4 regions of the Nonomuraea sp. NPDC050451 genome follow, and region 1 is predicted to be linked to each of the others. Evidence: riboswitches for the same ligand, from Rfam matches in the RefSeq annotation. Region 1 holds a riboswitch; each other region holds the start of a gene.
What was found. A riboswitch is a leader RNA that binds a small molecule or an ion and turns the genes downstream of it on or off. The one in region 1 is predicted to bind cyclic di-AMP.
Positions count from the first base shown of each region.

Region 2: it holds a riboswitch for cyclic di-AMP, as region 1 does, so the genes downstream of both, ACIBI9_RS24510 (NlpC/P60 family protein) here and ACIBI9_RS43565 (hypothetical protein) in region 1, are expected to answer to the same signal.
Region 3: it holds a riboswitch for cyclic di-AMP, as region 1 does, so the genes downstream of both, ACIBI9_RS32710 (glycoside hydrolase family 25 protein) here and ACIBI9_RS43565 (hypothetical protein) in region 1, are expected to answer to the same signal.
Region 4: it holds a riboswitch for cyclic di-AMP, as region 1 does, so the genes downstream of both, ACIBI9_RS42905 (C40 family peptidase) here and ACIBI9_RS43565 (hypothetical protein) in region 1, are expected to answer to the same signal.

Region 1 is NZ_JBITHZ010000022.1:40,630-44,076, reverse strand. It holds gene ACIBI9_RS43575 (aminotransferase class III-fold pyridoxal phosphate-dependent enzyme) at 1-786, shown strand, start outside; gene ACIBI9_RS43570 (alpha/beta hydrolase) at 783-1,628, opposite strand; gene ACIBI9_RS43565 (hypothetical protein) at 1,667-2,356, opposite strand; cyclic di-AMP (ydaO/yuaA leader) riboswitch at 2,543-2,677, opposite strand; gene ACIBI9_RS43560 (DUF5302 domain-containing protein) at 2,844-3,044, opposite strand; gene ACIBI9_RS43555 (MFS transporter) at 3,093-3,447, opposite strand, start outside.
Region 2 is NZ_JBITHZ010000007.1:317,645-321,091, forward strand. It holds gene ACIBI9_RS24500 (RDD family protein) at 1-952, opposite strand, end outside; gene ACIBI9_RS24505 (amino-acid N-acetyltransferase) at 1,038-1,607, opposite strand; cyclic di-AMP (ydaO/yuaA leader) riboswitch at 1,885-2,034, shown strand; gene ACIBI9_RS24510 (NlpC/P60 family protein) at 2,130-3,080, shown strand; gene ACIBI9_RS24515 (LuxR C-terminal-related transcriptional regulator) at 3,108-3,320, opposite strand.
Region 3 is NZ_JBITHZ010000012.1:154,431-157,877, forward strand. It holds gene ACIBI9_RS32700 (MarR family winged helix-turn-helix transcriptional regulator) at 1-265, shown strand, start outside; gene ACIBI9_RS32705 (DUF4142 domain-containing protein) at 331-1,065, opposite strand; gene ACIBI9_RS32710 (glycoside hydrolase family 25 protein) at 1,369-2,133, opposite strand; cyclic di-AMP (ydaO/yuaA leader) riboswitch at 2,146-2,289, opposite strand; gene ACIBI9_RS32715 (rhodanese-like domain-containing protein) at 3,131-3,447, opposite strand, start outside.
Region 4 is NZ_JBITHZ010000021.1:96,610-100,056, forward strand. It holds gene ACIBI9_RS42900 (3-isopropylmalate dehydrogenase) at 1-820, opposite strand, end outside; cyclic di-AMP (ydaO/yuaA leader) riboswitch at 921-1,065, shown strand; gene ACIBI9_RS42905 (C40 family peptidase) at 1,243-1,644, shown strand; gene ACIBI9_RS42910 (ROK family protein) at 1,676-2,842, opposite strand; gene ACIBI9_RS42915 (sugar ABC transporter substrate-binding protein) at 2,944-3,447, shown strand, end outside.

The DNA.
Region 1 (3,447 bases):
GCGGACCCCTGGTGCACGCCCTCCCTGGCGGGCACGACGCCCAACGAGCGGGCGGACCTGGTGGAGTTCACGTACAACTCACTCGAATCGCTGGAGGCCGCGGCGGCGACCGTGGAGGGCGACGTGGCGGCGATCATCGTGACGCCGTTCAAGCACGACTCGTTCGAGGACCAGGAGCTGGTGGAGCCCGCCTTCGCGCGGGGTGCCCGCGCCCTGGCCGACCGGCTCGGGGCCGCGCTGGTGATCGACGACGTGCGGGCCGGGTTCCGGGTCGACCTGCGGGGATCCTGGGAGCCGTACGGGGTGCGGCCCGACCTGACCGCCTGGTCGAAGGCCATGGCGAACGGCTACCCGATCGCCGCCGTCACCGGCACGGACGCGCTGCGCGGACCGGCGCAGACGCTGTACTCGACGGGGTCGTTCTGGTTCTCGGCGGTCGCCATGGCGGCGGCCAAGGCGACCATCGAGACGCTGCGCGACACGGACGGCATCGGCGCCATGGAGCGCGCGGGCACGCAGCTCCGCGAGGGGCTCTACGCGCAGGCCAAGTCCCACGGGTTCGTGGTGAACCAGACGGGGCCCGTCACGATCCCGTGGCTCAGCTTCGACGGGGACGCCGACCTGTCCGTCGCGATGTGGTGGAGCGACGCCTGCCTGCGGCACGGGGTCTACCTGCATCCGTGGCACAACTGGTTCATGTCGGCCGCGCACACGGAGGCCGACGTGGCCAGGGCGCTGGAGGGCACGGACCAGGCGTTCGCGGAGACCCGTGCCCACTTCGGCTAGGTGGCGGTGAGCTTGGCGATCTCGGCCACGACCGACGGCCAGAGCGGGCGCGGCAGGTCGTGGCCCATGCCCGGGTAGGTCACCAGCCGGGCGCCCGGCACGGCCGCGGCCGTGGCGTGGCCGCCCGCGACCGGGACGAGCTGGTCCGCCTCCCCGTGCAGCACCAGCGTGGGCACCCGCACCCCGGCGAGCCCGAGGGTGCGGTCGCCCGAGGCCATGATGGCGGCGAGCTGCCGGGCCGTCCCCTCGGGGTCGAAGCAGCGGTCGAACGCGAGTCCGGCCAGCAGGGTGATCCGGTCGTGGTCCAGCTCGTATCCGGGCGAGCCGATGACCGACCAGGTGCGCACCGCCTGGGCCAGGACCGCTTCGCGGTCGGCGGGGGGCGCGGCCATGAGGGCGGCGAGCGCGGCCTCGGTGGGCGGGGCCACCGAGGGGCCGGGAGTTGACATGATCGAGGTCAGGGTCAGCACCCGGTCCGGGTGGCGGATGGCCAGGGCCTGAGCGATCATGCCGCCCATCGACGCCCCGACCACGTGGGCGGCCGGCCAGCCCAGCGCGTCCATGAGTCCCGCCGCGTCGTCGGCCAGGTCGTCCAGCAGATACGGCGAGGGCGCCCCCATCGCGGGAACGCCCTGATCGTGGAAGTGGGTGGACAGGCCGGCGTCGCGGTTGTCGAACCGTACGACGTGGTGTCCCTGGTCCGCCAGCAGCTCGCAGAGGCCTTCATCCCAGTGGATGAGCTGCGCGCCGAGCCCCATGATGAGGAGCAGGGGGCGTCCTTCGTGCGAGCCGAAGCTCTCGTAGGCGATTTCGATGCCGTTCGCGGCTACGCGGGTGGTCACGTGGACCAGAATGACATTCTGGTCCAGGTCCGTAAAGTTCAGCCCTTGAGGAGATTGCGTACGCGGTCGCTGGCGAGCGCCACGCCGCCGCCCACCGCGGCCACGGCGCTGGCCACGACGGCGCCCGTGCCGGCGCTCCACTCTCCGGCCTCGCGCGCGGGCGGCACGGCCGCGGCGCCCGCCGGGGGCTCGGCCGGGTTGTCGTCGTGTTCGGACCAGGCGCCGGTCGAGAACGGGACCGGGTAGTTCTTCTTGCCGGGACCGTTGCCCCACTTGGTGATGACGTAGTCGACCTTGATGTGCCCCTCGCCGCCGTTGCCGTCGACGCCGAGCGTGTCCATGTTGAACGTGCCGCCGGTCAGCTCCGCGAACGTCTTGCCGTCCAGGTCGAGCATGACCCCGTTGTTGGAGGGCACGCCCGGGCCGCGGTCGCCGACGAAGAAGGGCAGCTTCTTGCCGTCGTGGATCACGTAGCCCTCGGTCATGAGCGGCCAGCTCGGGCTGGCGGCCAGGCCTTTCTGCATGGGCTTGCCACTGGCGGGCAGGCCGGTGTCCCCGGCGCGGCCGGAGGCGTCGTCCCAGAAGTACGAAGCGGTGGTCGAGCCCTTGAGCAGGACCTTCTCGTCCGTGTTGGAGTCGGCGTGGGCCGCGGTGCCGGCGATGGTGAGCGCGCCGACGGTGGAGGCGGTGAGCAGAGCGAGGGTACGCAGGCCAAAACGTGCAGACATGAAAAGTAAGTCCTTCGCGAGGGGGCAGGGAGGTTGCGCTCGCTTGAAAAAGGGCGTAGCAGGGCAAAGCACCTGACAAGGGGGAAAGCTACGCGGAGCGCGAAACGAGCCTGGGGAAGGGACCGCTCAGAGGGCGGTCGTCATCACGCCGTGTGGATGTTCTACGTGATCATTCAAGTTATGCATATGTCCTCTCCATCTCGCCTACCGGGTTAGCTGACGGGTTCGGGCGTGGAGGTGCCCTACCGACACGTGGTCGGATTCACCCCAGGGAGGTGGGTCCCCGGCTCCCGAGTGATCGGGATTAGGCGCCAGCCGGCTGGTTCCTTCTGTGGTCCACGCCACCGGCTGGTAAGTGGGCATCACTCTAACCACGTATTCCGGACAAACACAAACAGTTCGTCATGAATCGGTGTAAAGATCTACCTGTCCCCGGGCATAGAGAAAGGGGGCACGGCATTGCCGTACCCCCTTGAAATTCCCGGCCTCAGCCGCCGCTCTTGCGCCTGAACGATCTTTTACTCGCAGCCGGACCATGCGTCCCGTGGATCTTTGATGGGTCGCCGCCCTTGCCACCCGCGCCCGAGCCCGCGTGCTGGCCGCGCTTGCGCTCCAGCGCCTCGCGGAACTTGCGCTTCAACTCGTCCTCGGGAGTCTCGCTGACTTCCGGCTCCGGTGTATCCGCCATGAGGACCTCCATGGTGTTGGGGACTATCACAGCTTCGCACGGCGCCGCTTATGACGCGAAACTGGCCTCCGCCCTGCTCTCCGGCGTGGCGGGCACCTCCAACCGCCTGGCCGGCATCGCCACCAGCGCCACCAGGGCGAGCAGCGCCCCCGCCACCCCCAGCGACGGGATGACCGCCGCCGCGGCGGAGGCGTGCGCGGCGGCCAGCCCGTGCGCGGGCGCGTCCGCGGTGACCGTCGAGGTGTAGAGGGTGCCGCCGACGGCCAGCGCCACGGAGCCGCCGATCTGGCGGAAGAAGGTCAGGTTCGCCGAGGCGACGCCGATGTACTGCGGCTCGACGGACTGCTGGGAGGCCACGGTCAGCCCGGACAACATCGGGCCCATGCCCAGCCCGATCAGCAGC
Region 2 (3,447 bases), on a different contig from region 1:
CGATGAAGAGGATGACACCGTCGATGAGCCTGGCCACCAGGCGCTGCCACCACTCCGCCAGGGGGGCCGGAGCGCCGGGCGGCTGCACGCCCACGGGACCGGGCTGGCCGTAGGCCTGACCGTAGCCGGGCTGGCCGTACTGCTGCGCCTGGCCGTAGCCCTGCTGCCCGTACTGCTGCTGGCCGTACTGCTGGTCGCCGTAGCCCTGCTGGGCGTAGCCGGGCTGGGACTGCTGCTGCTGTCCGTAGCCCTGCTGGCCGTACTGCTGCTGGCCGTAGTCGGGCTGCGACTGGGGCTGCTGCCCGTACTGCTGGCCGTAGTCCGGCTGGGACTGCGGCTGCTGGCCGTACTGCTGCTGGCCGTAGTCCGGCTGCGACTGGGGTTGCTGGCCGTACTGCTGGCCCGAGGGCTGCTGCTGGCCGTAGCCCTGCTGCCCGTAACCAGGCTGGGACTGGGCCTGCTGGCCGTAGCCGGGCTGCGACTGCTGCTGCTGCCCGTACTGCTGGCCATAGCCCTGCTGGCCCGACTGTGGCTGCTGGCCGTAGCCCTGCTGCTGCCCGTACTGCTGACCGTAGTCAGGCTGGGACTGCTGCTGCTGGCCGTAGTCCGGCTGGGACTGGGGTTGCTGGCCGTACTGGGGCTGCTGGCCGTAGCCCTGCTGGGCCTGCTGGCCGTAGCCGGGCTGGGACTGCTGCTGCTGTCCGTACTGGGGTTGCTGGCCGTACTGCTGCTGGCCGTACTGGGGTTGCTGACCGTACTGCTGTTGCTGACCGTACTGGGGCTGCTGGCCATAGCCCTGCTGCCCATAGGCGTCGTCCGCCCGGTAGCCGATCACAGTCGCGTCCGGGTCGGGCTCGCCGGGGTGGCGGCCCTGGTTCTGCTGCCCGTAATAGGGAGGCGCAGAGTTGTCGCCGGATTCGTCCTGTGGATACGGCGGCTGTCCGGTGCTCACCGTGTCACCTCGCTTCGAGTGCGCATGTGGCACGTGTCAGGACACATGCCTGTGCTGCCCAACGTATCGACATAGGTATCAACAATCACCTTTCCATCTGGTCAAGGTCCACGTCACCCGATGTCAGGTGGAGCAGCATGCGGGTGTTTCCCAGCGTGTTCGGCTTGACGTGTTCAAGATCCAAAAACTCCGCCACACCCTCGTCGTACGAGGCCAGCAGTTCGGCGTAGACCTCGGGCGAGACCGGTGTGCCCTGAATCGGGCGGAACCCGAGCCGCGCGAAGAAGTCGACCTCAAAAGTCAGACAGAATACACGTCGCAGACCCAAATCCTTAGCCTGCTGGATGAGCGCGGAGACGATCCGGTAGCCGACGCCCATCCCCCGGCACTCGGGATCCACCGCCACCGTGCGGACCTCGGCGAGGTCCTCCCAGAGCACGTGGAGCGCGCCGCAGCCGACGACCTGCCCGCCTCGCTCGGCCACCCAGAACTCCTGTACGTCCTCGTACAGGGTCACCGTGGCCTTCTCAAGGAGCCGCGGCCCCGCCCCCGCGTAGGTGTCGACCAGGCGCCTGACCATGCGCACGTCGGGCGTGCGGGCACGCCGGACCACCACCGCGGTCTCGGGCACTGTCAGCTCGGCCACCTGCTCCATGGTTCTCCAGGGTACAGATCTCATTACGGCTCAGCCCTAACTCCCATGTCTCGGCCCATCTTGTTACATCTCGTGGTCAGATCGGCACGGGGTGGGCGCGGCCAGCTCGCGCCCGCCGAAAGCGCGGACAAATGGGGCATAGGGCCTGTTCTGCACGGGTGCCCACGAGATCACCTTGTGACCCTTCGGTTGTGAAACCTCTACAGACTTGGCAGTTCTGGTTGAGCACGAACCCGGAGTGCATTAGTGTCCAGCGACAATGTTCCCCGCGTGTCGCGCGGGAGACACGCCCAATTCTCGCAAGGGAAGCCGGGGAACCGCCGGTGGCGACCTCCGACGCCACCACTGGGGTGAATCCGAGTCTCTCGGTAGGGCTGCTCCGGCCCGAACCCGTCAGCTAACCCGGTAGGCGTCGACGAGAGGAGCTGGTTGGTGAAGCCCACGCTCAGCGGTGGGGGGAAGTCGGCGGGCAAGCACGCCCGCCCTCCGGAACGGGCTCGGCGACCGCGCCGCTTCGGTGTGGTGAGTCTCACAGTCGCCGCGCTGCTGTTCGCCATCCCCGTCGGTTCGGCGTCCGCGGATCCCGAACCCACGCTGAAAGAGCTCGCCGACCAGGCCACGAAGCTGCACACCGACATCGAGACGCTGACCGAGCAGTACAACGGCCAGCGGGAGAAGCTCAAGACCGCCAAGAAGGCCGCTGAGTCCGCGCAGAAGACGTTGACGAGCAGCGAGTCGGATCTGGCCGCCAAGCGCGCGAAGGCCGTCGCGCTGGCCCAGAACGCCTACATCACCGGTGGCCTGAAGACCCTCGCCTTCGCCACCTCCGACGACCCCGAGGGCTTCCTCAACCGCGCCGCGACCTCGTACGCGCTGCAGACCGAGCAGGGCGAGGAGATCAACCAGCTCACCAAGGCGATGGACACGGCCACCCGCGCCAAGGAGAGCGCCACGGCCCGCATCGACGAGGTCCAGAAGCTCGTCACCGAGCTCGACACCAAGCGCGACAAGATCACGAAGCTGGTGGCGAAGGTCGAGAGCAGCCTGTTCAGGCGGGCCCTGGGCGAGGCCGGACGCCCCGGCACGCGTGCCGTGCGCGTCAACCTGCCGATCCCGGGCTCGGGGAAGGCCGCGGAGGCCGCGCGCTGGGCGCTCACGCAGCAGCTCAAGCCGTACGTCTGGGGCGCCGAGGGCCCCGGCTCCTACGACTGCTCCGGGCTCGTCATGGCCGCGTTCCAGCGGGTGGGCATCTCGCTGCCGCACTACACCGGCGACCAGTGGACGGCCGGCCGGCACATCTCGCGCGAGGAACTCCGGCCGGGCGATCTGGTGTTCTTCTACAGCGACCTGCACCACGTGGGCATCTACATCGGCGGGGGCATGATGGTGCACGCCCCGCAGACGGGTGACGTCGTACGGATCGCGTCGATCGCGAGGCGGCCGTTCGCCGGCGCGGTGCGCATCGCCGACTGAGCGCGGCACCCCGGCGGTCCGCCGCGGCTAGATCAGCTGGCGGCGGGCTGCCCAGGCCACGGCCTCGATCGCCGTGGCCACGCCTATGCGATCGCAGATGCCCCGCAGCCTTCGGCGTACCGTGCGCCCGCTGATATCCAGCCGCCGCCCTACCCGATCGACCGTGACTCCCTTGGCCAACTCCGCCAGCAGCGCCAAATCAGCATGGCTGAGCTCAACGCCTTCAGTGAGCACATCCATCGGGAGCCCTCCCCCCAACAGCAGAACTCGGACCTCACAGACGGGCCGAAGCCGCTCCTCGCAGACGGTAAACGCATCCTGGAAAGGTCGTCAAGCATGACAATCGCCGCACTTGACGAGCGCTATT
Region 3 (3,447 bases), on a different contig from region 1:
GGCCGATCGGCTGGTGGCCGCCGGGTTGATCGTACGGGAGGTCAATCCGCACAACCGGCGCGAGAGCCTGATGCGGCTGACGGATGAGGGACGCCGCATCGTGGACGAGGTGACCGCGCGCCGCAGGGAGGAGATCGGCGCGATCGTGGCGCGGATGTCGGCCAGGCAGCGCCGGGCGCTGATCTCGGCGATGAACGCCTTCAACGAGGCGGGCGGCGAGCCACCCGTGAACGTGCCGCACCCGCTGGGCTGGTCCGCTGTCTGAACCGCGACCGCTATGGCGATCCCCTCCCGTATCAGCGTGTGATCAGCCGTTCGGGCCCCCGGCCGTCAGGTGGACGGTGTGGGGAAGCTCTCGGGTGTGGTCAGGCCGGTGCTCTCCAGGAGGCGCTGGTGGTTGAGCACCGCGGCGTTGGCCTGTTCGGAGAAACGGCGGACCAGGGTGTTCTGCGTGGTGCCGCGTACCGTCCCGATCAGGGTGAAGATCTGTCCGTGCGCCAGGCGTAGCCATTTGACGTACGTGGTGTCATAGGCGGATCCGGACCTGCCGGAAATATCGGCCATCCAGTCCTGTTGCTGATCTGTGGGCTTCACCGGCAGTTTGACCTTCAGCTTGGCGGCCAGGTCGCGAACTTGCCGGTCGAGCACGTGGTGCTGAGCCGCGATCTCCTTGCTGATCTGGCGGACGCGGGCGCTGTCGGCCCGCTGTATCGCGTCCTGCGCCATGGGCATCTCCCACAGGCTGGCGAGCCGGACCTTCTTGATGAGCTCCTGGTCGGCCTCCGACAGCGGTCCCCATTTGGTCTGCCGGGTGCCGGTCTCCGGCTCGTCCTCCACTGCTTGGACGGTGGGCGCGTCGGCCGGCTCGGTGTCGGTGGCGGTTGGCCCGGTGTCGGTGTCGGTGTCGGTGTCGGTGTCCGTGGCGGTGTCGATGACGGTCGGCTCGGTGTTGAGGCCGGCGGTGTCGGCGACGGGCGTCGGCGTGTAGCCGGCGCAGGCGGTCAGAGTGCAGAGGGCGGCAATGCCGCAACTGATGAGAGCGCGACGGCTGTCGAGGAGTCGCATACGCCGTCATCCCCTTCCGGTCCTTCGATGCGGCCTTCGTGAGTGGCGCCGGTCACTGAGGGATACGCGGAAGGGGTGCGGGAGTGTTCATGGCAGTGTGCAAGATTTGCATTGGGCAAGACTGCCGGCTGCTGCTCACGTCGACGACCGGCCGCCATGCCGCTGCCCGAGGCGGATGACGGCGAGTTCGCCGGCGCCATCGAGGCGTCTACCGCGTGCTCCTCCGGGCCAGGAGGAGCACGTTGTGCGAGAGTCGTTCACCCGGGAGGAGTTGATCGCAGTGACGGCTCTCGCCTTGCTTGCTCAGGCAGTGCGGCGGCCCAGGTCGCGCAACTGGTCGGCGGTCAGCGCGGAGACGTTCTGGTCGACAGGGGACTCGGAGTACTGGTGGATGGTCCAGGACTTCCAGTCGGCGGGCGGGGTGATCGCGCCCTTGGCCCTGCTGTAGTGGGCGACCCACAGCGGGTACTGGGCCAGGCCCTTGCCGTACTTGTTGGCGAAGTTCCAGCCGCTGTAGAACATCGGGGTGATTCCCGTCTTGGCCTTCACGTACGACAGCCACGTCTTGGCCCAGGCGTTGACCTCGGCGACGGATTTGCCGTCCGTGGTCTCCAGGTCGAGGACCAGCAGGTCGCCGGCCTCGGCGGGCTGCGAGTTCAACACGGACAGGAAGTGCTCGGCCTCCGCGACGGGATTGTTGCGGGGGTGGCCGTAGTGGTACGCCCCGCGCACGATCCCCTTCTTGCCCAGCTCGCGCCAGTGCCTGGCGAATGAGGCATCGCGGAAGTCCGTGCCCTCGGTGGCCTTGATGATGCCGAACTTGGCCGGACTGGCGTTCCAGTCGTACAGGGGCTCGTAATTGGAGATGTCCAGGCCGTAGATGAGAGATTCGGTCCCATGCCGAGGTGCTTCCACCGGGCCCTGCTCGGGCGAGGCGAAAGCCAGGCCGGCGATGGTGGTGGTTCCGGCGAGGATCGCGCCGGCGACGGCGAAGCTGAAGTACCTGGTGAGAAGATCGTGTTGATTCTTGAGGGTACGGGCGATTGTGGCAAGCCGAGGCTTGGGCATGACGGCATTGACTCCTTGCTTCCATACCGCCTACCGGGTTAGCTGACGGGTTCGGGCCTGGAAGTGCCCTACGGGCGCAGCGTGGGCTGGCGTCCGATTCACCCCGAGAAGATGGGTCCCCGGCTCCGCGAGGCGCGGATTCGGCGGCCGAACGCTGTCCCTGAAGAGCTTCTTCGGTCAGCGCACGGTCCGGTCAACGAAGCGGCAACGATGCGACGAAAGGTGGCCACATCTGTGCCGCGACTAGGCAAAAGATAGACATATGCCCATAGATAGTGCAAGTAGTGCAAATGGGATTCGCGGGTGTTGGCGACTGGGTGGCGCTGGAACGCCGTGCCTGTAGGGGTTCTGGGAGTGGGCAAAAAATCGGGGCCGTTGCTTCCGCGCCCTACGATCTCGGCACAGGTGGGGCAGACTATTCGTGCGTTGCCATTGTGACTAAATGTCGTTCTATGGGTAACCGTGACCTTCGACGTTCCCGGCCGACCAGCACCGCCGTGCCTGGCGCCTCGGGGAGGCCGCTCGTCGGGCACGATCAGCACACTGCCGACTGGCTCGAGCGCTTGACCGCACAGGCGCCTGCACGGCGGAGTGCTCGACCGTGCAGGCGCCTGCGCGACAGCTCGGCTGTACATGCGGCCCGGCGTGGCGGCCCGATTCGGCGGCAGGTGCGCCGGCAGGAGCGGCGGTCCGGTCGCGGTCGTGGCCGCGCCGTCGTGGGTGGCCGAGCCTACGGTCGATGGCCCGCGCCGGGGGACGGCGTGCGTGGCGTGACGCGCGTTCGCCGTCCGGGGTGGGTGGTGTGGCGCGAGTTCGCCGTCCGCGTCAAGCGGTTCGCTCGACGCGCTCACGTCCAGTAGGGCCGCAGCTCGTCGAGACGCTTGCGCGGCAGGCGGAAGAGGCACACCCCGGGGCGGTCTCGAACTCGCCCCGGGCGCGGACGGCGGCGCGTCGCCGGATCCCGGCAGGCGGCCCAGCGCCGCCGTGCCGAGGGTGGTCAAGAGGGGTCCTCGTCGGGAGTGGCGATGGACAGGCCGGCGTCGGCGGCCTGGGAGTAGGCGTCGTCGATGTGGACCACCTGGCGGCCGCTGCGGGCCAGCAGGCTCGCGGCCGCCGCGGCCCGGTAGCCGGTGCCGCAGTGCACCCCCACCGTTCCCTCCGGCACCTCGGCCAGGCGCCCCGGCAGCTCGGGCAGCGGGATGTGTACGGCGCCGGCCACGTGCCCGGCCCGCCATTCGTTGCCCATCCGCACGTCCAGGACGGGCGGGCCGCCGGCCGGTCCCTCCGCGCGAGCGGCGGCCAGGTCGGCGAAGC
Region 4 (3,447 bases), on a different contig from region 1:
ACATGCTCGGCGCGGACCGCTCGGGGTTGATGTTGCCGCTGGCGGCCAGGCCGATGCCGCCCGCGATGGCGGCGCCCAGGTCGGTGATGATGTCACCGAACAGGTTGTCGGTGACGACCACGTCGAACCGCTCCGGCTGGCTCACGAAGAACATCGAGGCCGCGTCGATGTGGCAGTAGTCGGTCGTGACGTCGGGGTATTCCGCCGCCAGGCGGTTGACCGTGCGCTGCCACAGGTCACCGGCGTAGGTGAGGACGTTGGTCTTGTGGACGAGCGTCAGCTTCTTGCGCGGCCGCGTGACGGCCTTCTCGAACGCGTAGCGCACCACGCGCTCGACACCGTAGGCGGTGTTGAGCGACTCCTGGGTGGCGATCTCGTGCGGGGTGCCGCGCCGCATGGCGCCGCCGGTGCCCGCGTAGAGGCCCTCGGTGCCCTCGCGGACGACGATCATGTCGATGTTCTCCGCCGGCGTGTCGGCCAGCGGGGTCGCCACGCCGGGGAACAGCTTGACCGGGCGCAGGTTGACGTAGTGGTCGAACTCGAAGCGGAGCCGGAGCAGCAGATCGCGCTCGAGGATGCCTGGCGGCACACTGGGGTCGCCCACGGCGCCGAGCAGGATCGCGTCGTAGCCGCGCAGCTCTTCGAGCACGGCGTCGGGCAGCGTCTCACCGGTACGGTGATAGCGTGCGGCTCCCAGGTCGTAGTGAGTGGGCTCGATCTTCGTGCCGACTGCCTCCAGGACCTTGAGCCCTTCGGCCACGACCTCGGTGCCGATCCCATCGCCGGGGATGACGGCCAGACGGATGTTACGCGACTCCATGGGCCGTACCTTACCGCGTCGTCTCGACTGACGAACACTTCATCTCATTTTTCGGACGCCCTCTTTGTCCGTATTGCGGTTCTTTGACCGTTTCGTTAAAGTCACCGACCAGCCTAATCCGCGCAGCCGCTGCGTGGAGTCGGGGACCCAACTTCCCCCTGGGGCGAGTCGGCACCCCCATGCCGTAGGGCTACTTCCAGGCCCGAGCCCGTCAGCTAACCCGGCCGGCCGTATGGAAGGACAGACCCCTGTCTCGAATCGCCATTGTCCTGGCGGCGGGCGCCGCCGGGCTCATCCTGGCCTCCCCAGCCCATGCCTCGACCAAGATCGACGACCCCACCACTCTGACCGGCAACCAGATCAAGGACATCCAGGAGAAACAGGCCCCGAAGCCCGCCTGGAAGATCGCCATCAAGTACGCCATGAGCAAGCGCGGCACACCGTACGTGTGGGGCGGCGCCAGCCCGAGCGGATACGACTGCTCCGGACTCATGCTCAGGGCGTACGAGCACGCCGGAATCGAACTCCCCCGCACCGCGGCCGAACAGTACGGCGCGTTCGGCAGAAAGATCGCCTGGAAGGACCTCAAACCCGGCGATCTGGTCTTCTTCCACGGCCTCGGGCATGTCGGGATGATCTCCCGGCCCGGCTACATGGTCCACTCCCCGCGCACGGGAGACGTGGTCAAGGAAGAGCGCCTGACCTCCTGGCGCAGGGACTCCTTCGTGGGGGGCGTCCGCCCTGACCCCAAGGGCGTACGGCTCTGGACCAAGCTCAAGAAGGAGCGCGACGAAACGCCCACCACTCTCACGGCCACCCTGTAGGAGGCTTCCGCGTCCGCCTCCCCGCGTGCGGTCAGGGGAGGCGGGCGTCGAAGATGAGGTCCCATGCGCGGGCCCTGGCGCGGGCCACCGCGCCCAGCAGGACGCCGCTGTCTCCCAGTGTGCTGGCCACCACCGACGGCCGCAGCGGGCCGAGCTCGGCGATGCGGCCCTCGATGGCCTCCCCCAGGAGATCCAGGTTGCGGCCCACGCCGCCGCTGAGCACGATCACCTCCGGATCCAGCACGGCCGCCACCGCCACCAGCAGGCCGCCGATGCGGCGCCCCTCGGCCTCCACCACCGAGCGGGCGACGCCGTCGCCGGAGGCCGCCGCGGCGAAGACCTTCTTGGCCGTCTCCAGGCTCAGGCCGGCGGCGCGGGCCGCGCGGACCACCCCGGGCGCGGCGGCCACCGCCTCCGTGGCACCGTGGGCCAGGGCGTCGCCGGCCGACGGCGGGGGGTCCTCGGCCGCGGGCAGGTACGAGACCTCCCCCGCCGCCCCCCGGGCGCCCACGTACAGCTCGCCGTTGATCACGATGCCCATGCCGACGCCGGTGCCGATGGACACCAGCGCGAAGTTGGACTTGCCGCGCCCCGCACCATGCACGTGCTCGGCGACGGCGGCCAGGTTGATGTCGTTCTCGATGACGAGGTCGACCTCCAGCGCGGCGCGCAGGCGCTCGGCCAGATCGGGGCCGGGCAGGTTGGGGGCGAACTCCAGGCGTCCGAGCGCCGAGTCGTACACGCCGGGCGATCCGACGACGGCGCAGGCGATGGCGGGCCAGTCGACGTCGGCCTCGCGGGCGGCGGCCCGGCACAGCTGCCCGACCAGCACGGCCAGCTCGGCGGAGGTGAGGGCGGTGTTGCGCCCGTCTCTCCGGCCGGCGAAGGCGCCGCGCAGGTCGGCGACACCGACCCTGATCCAGTCGCGCCCGATGTCGACGCCGGCGACGTGGGTGGCGGCGGCGTTGAGGTCGTACAGGGACGTGACCGGACCCGGGCGGCCGGAGACCTCGCCGACGACGTGGACGAGCCCGTCCTCCTCCAGCCCGGCCAGCGCCGCGGACACCGTGGGCTTCGACAGGCCGGTGATCTTGGCGAGGTCGGCGCGCGAGGCGGGGCCGTGCTCCTGAAGATGGTCGAGCAGGCGGCGCTCGTTCAGCACTCGCAGCAGCCGCGGATTACCCAGGTCCCCCCGCATCTCACCCTCCTTTGAGGAAGCAGAGCCTAGCCAACTCGGCTGATAGTAAATTACCTTACTTACCAAGCACAGGGGCGGCACATCCGGAAGGACGAAGTGCGATGCACCGAGCATGGCGATCAATCCCTGTCGCGGCGGTCCTCCTGGCCGCCGCCTGTGGAAACGCCGGGAACAGCACCGGAAACGGCACCAGCACCACCACCACGACCACGCAGAGCCAGGGCGGCAAGACGATCGCGCTGTTCCTGCCCGAGTCCAAGACCACCCGGTACGAGGCGTTCGACCGCCCGCTGTTCGAGGCGAAGGTCAAGTCGCTCTGCCCCGACTGCAAGATCCTCTACAGCAACGCCGAGCAGGACGCCCCCAAGCAGCAGCAACAGGTCGAGGCCGCGCTCACCCAGCAGGCCGACGTGCTCGTGCTCGACGCCGTGGACGCCAACGCCGTGGCCCCCCTGGTGAACCAGGCCAAGCAGAAGAAGGTCCCGGTCATCGCCTACGACCGGCTGATCTCGGGCATCGACTACGCGTACTACGTCTCGTTCAACAACGTACGGGTGGGCGAGATGCAGGGCCAGGCCCTGCTCGACGCCATGACCGCCAGGGGC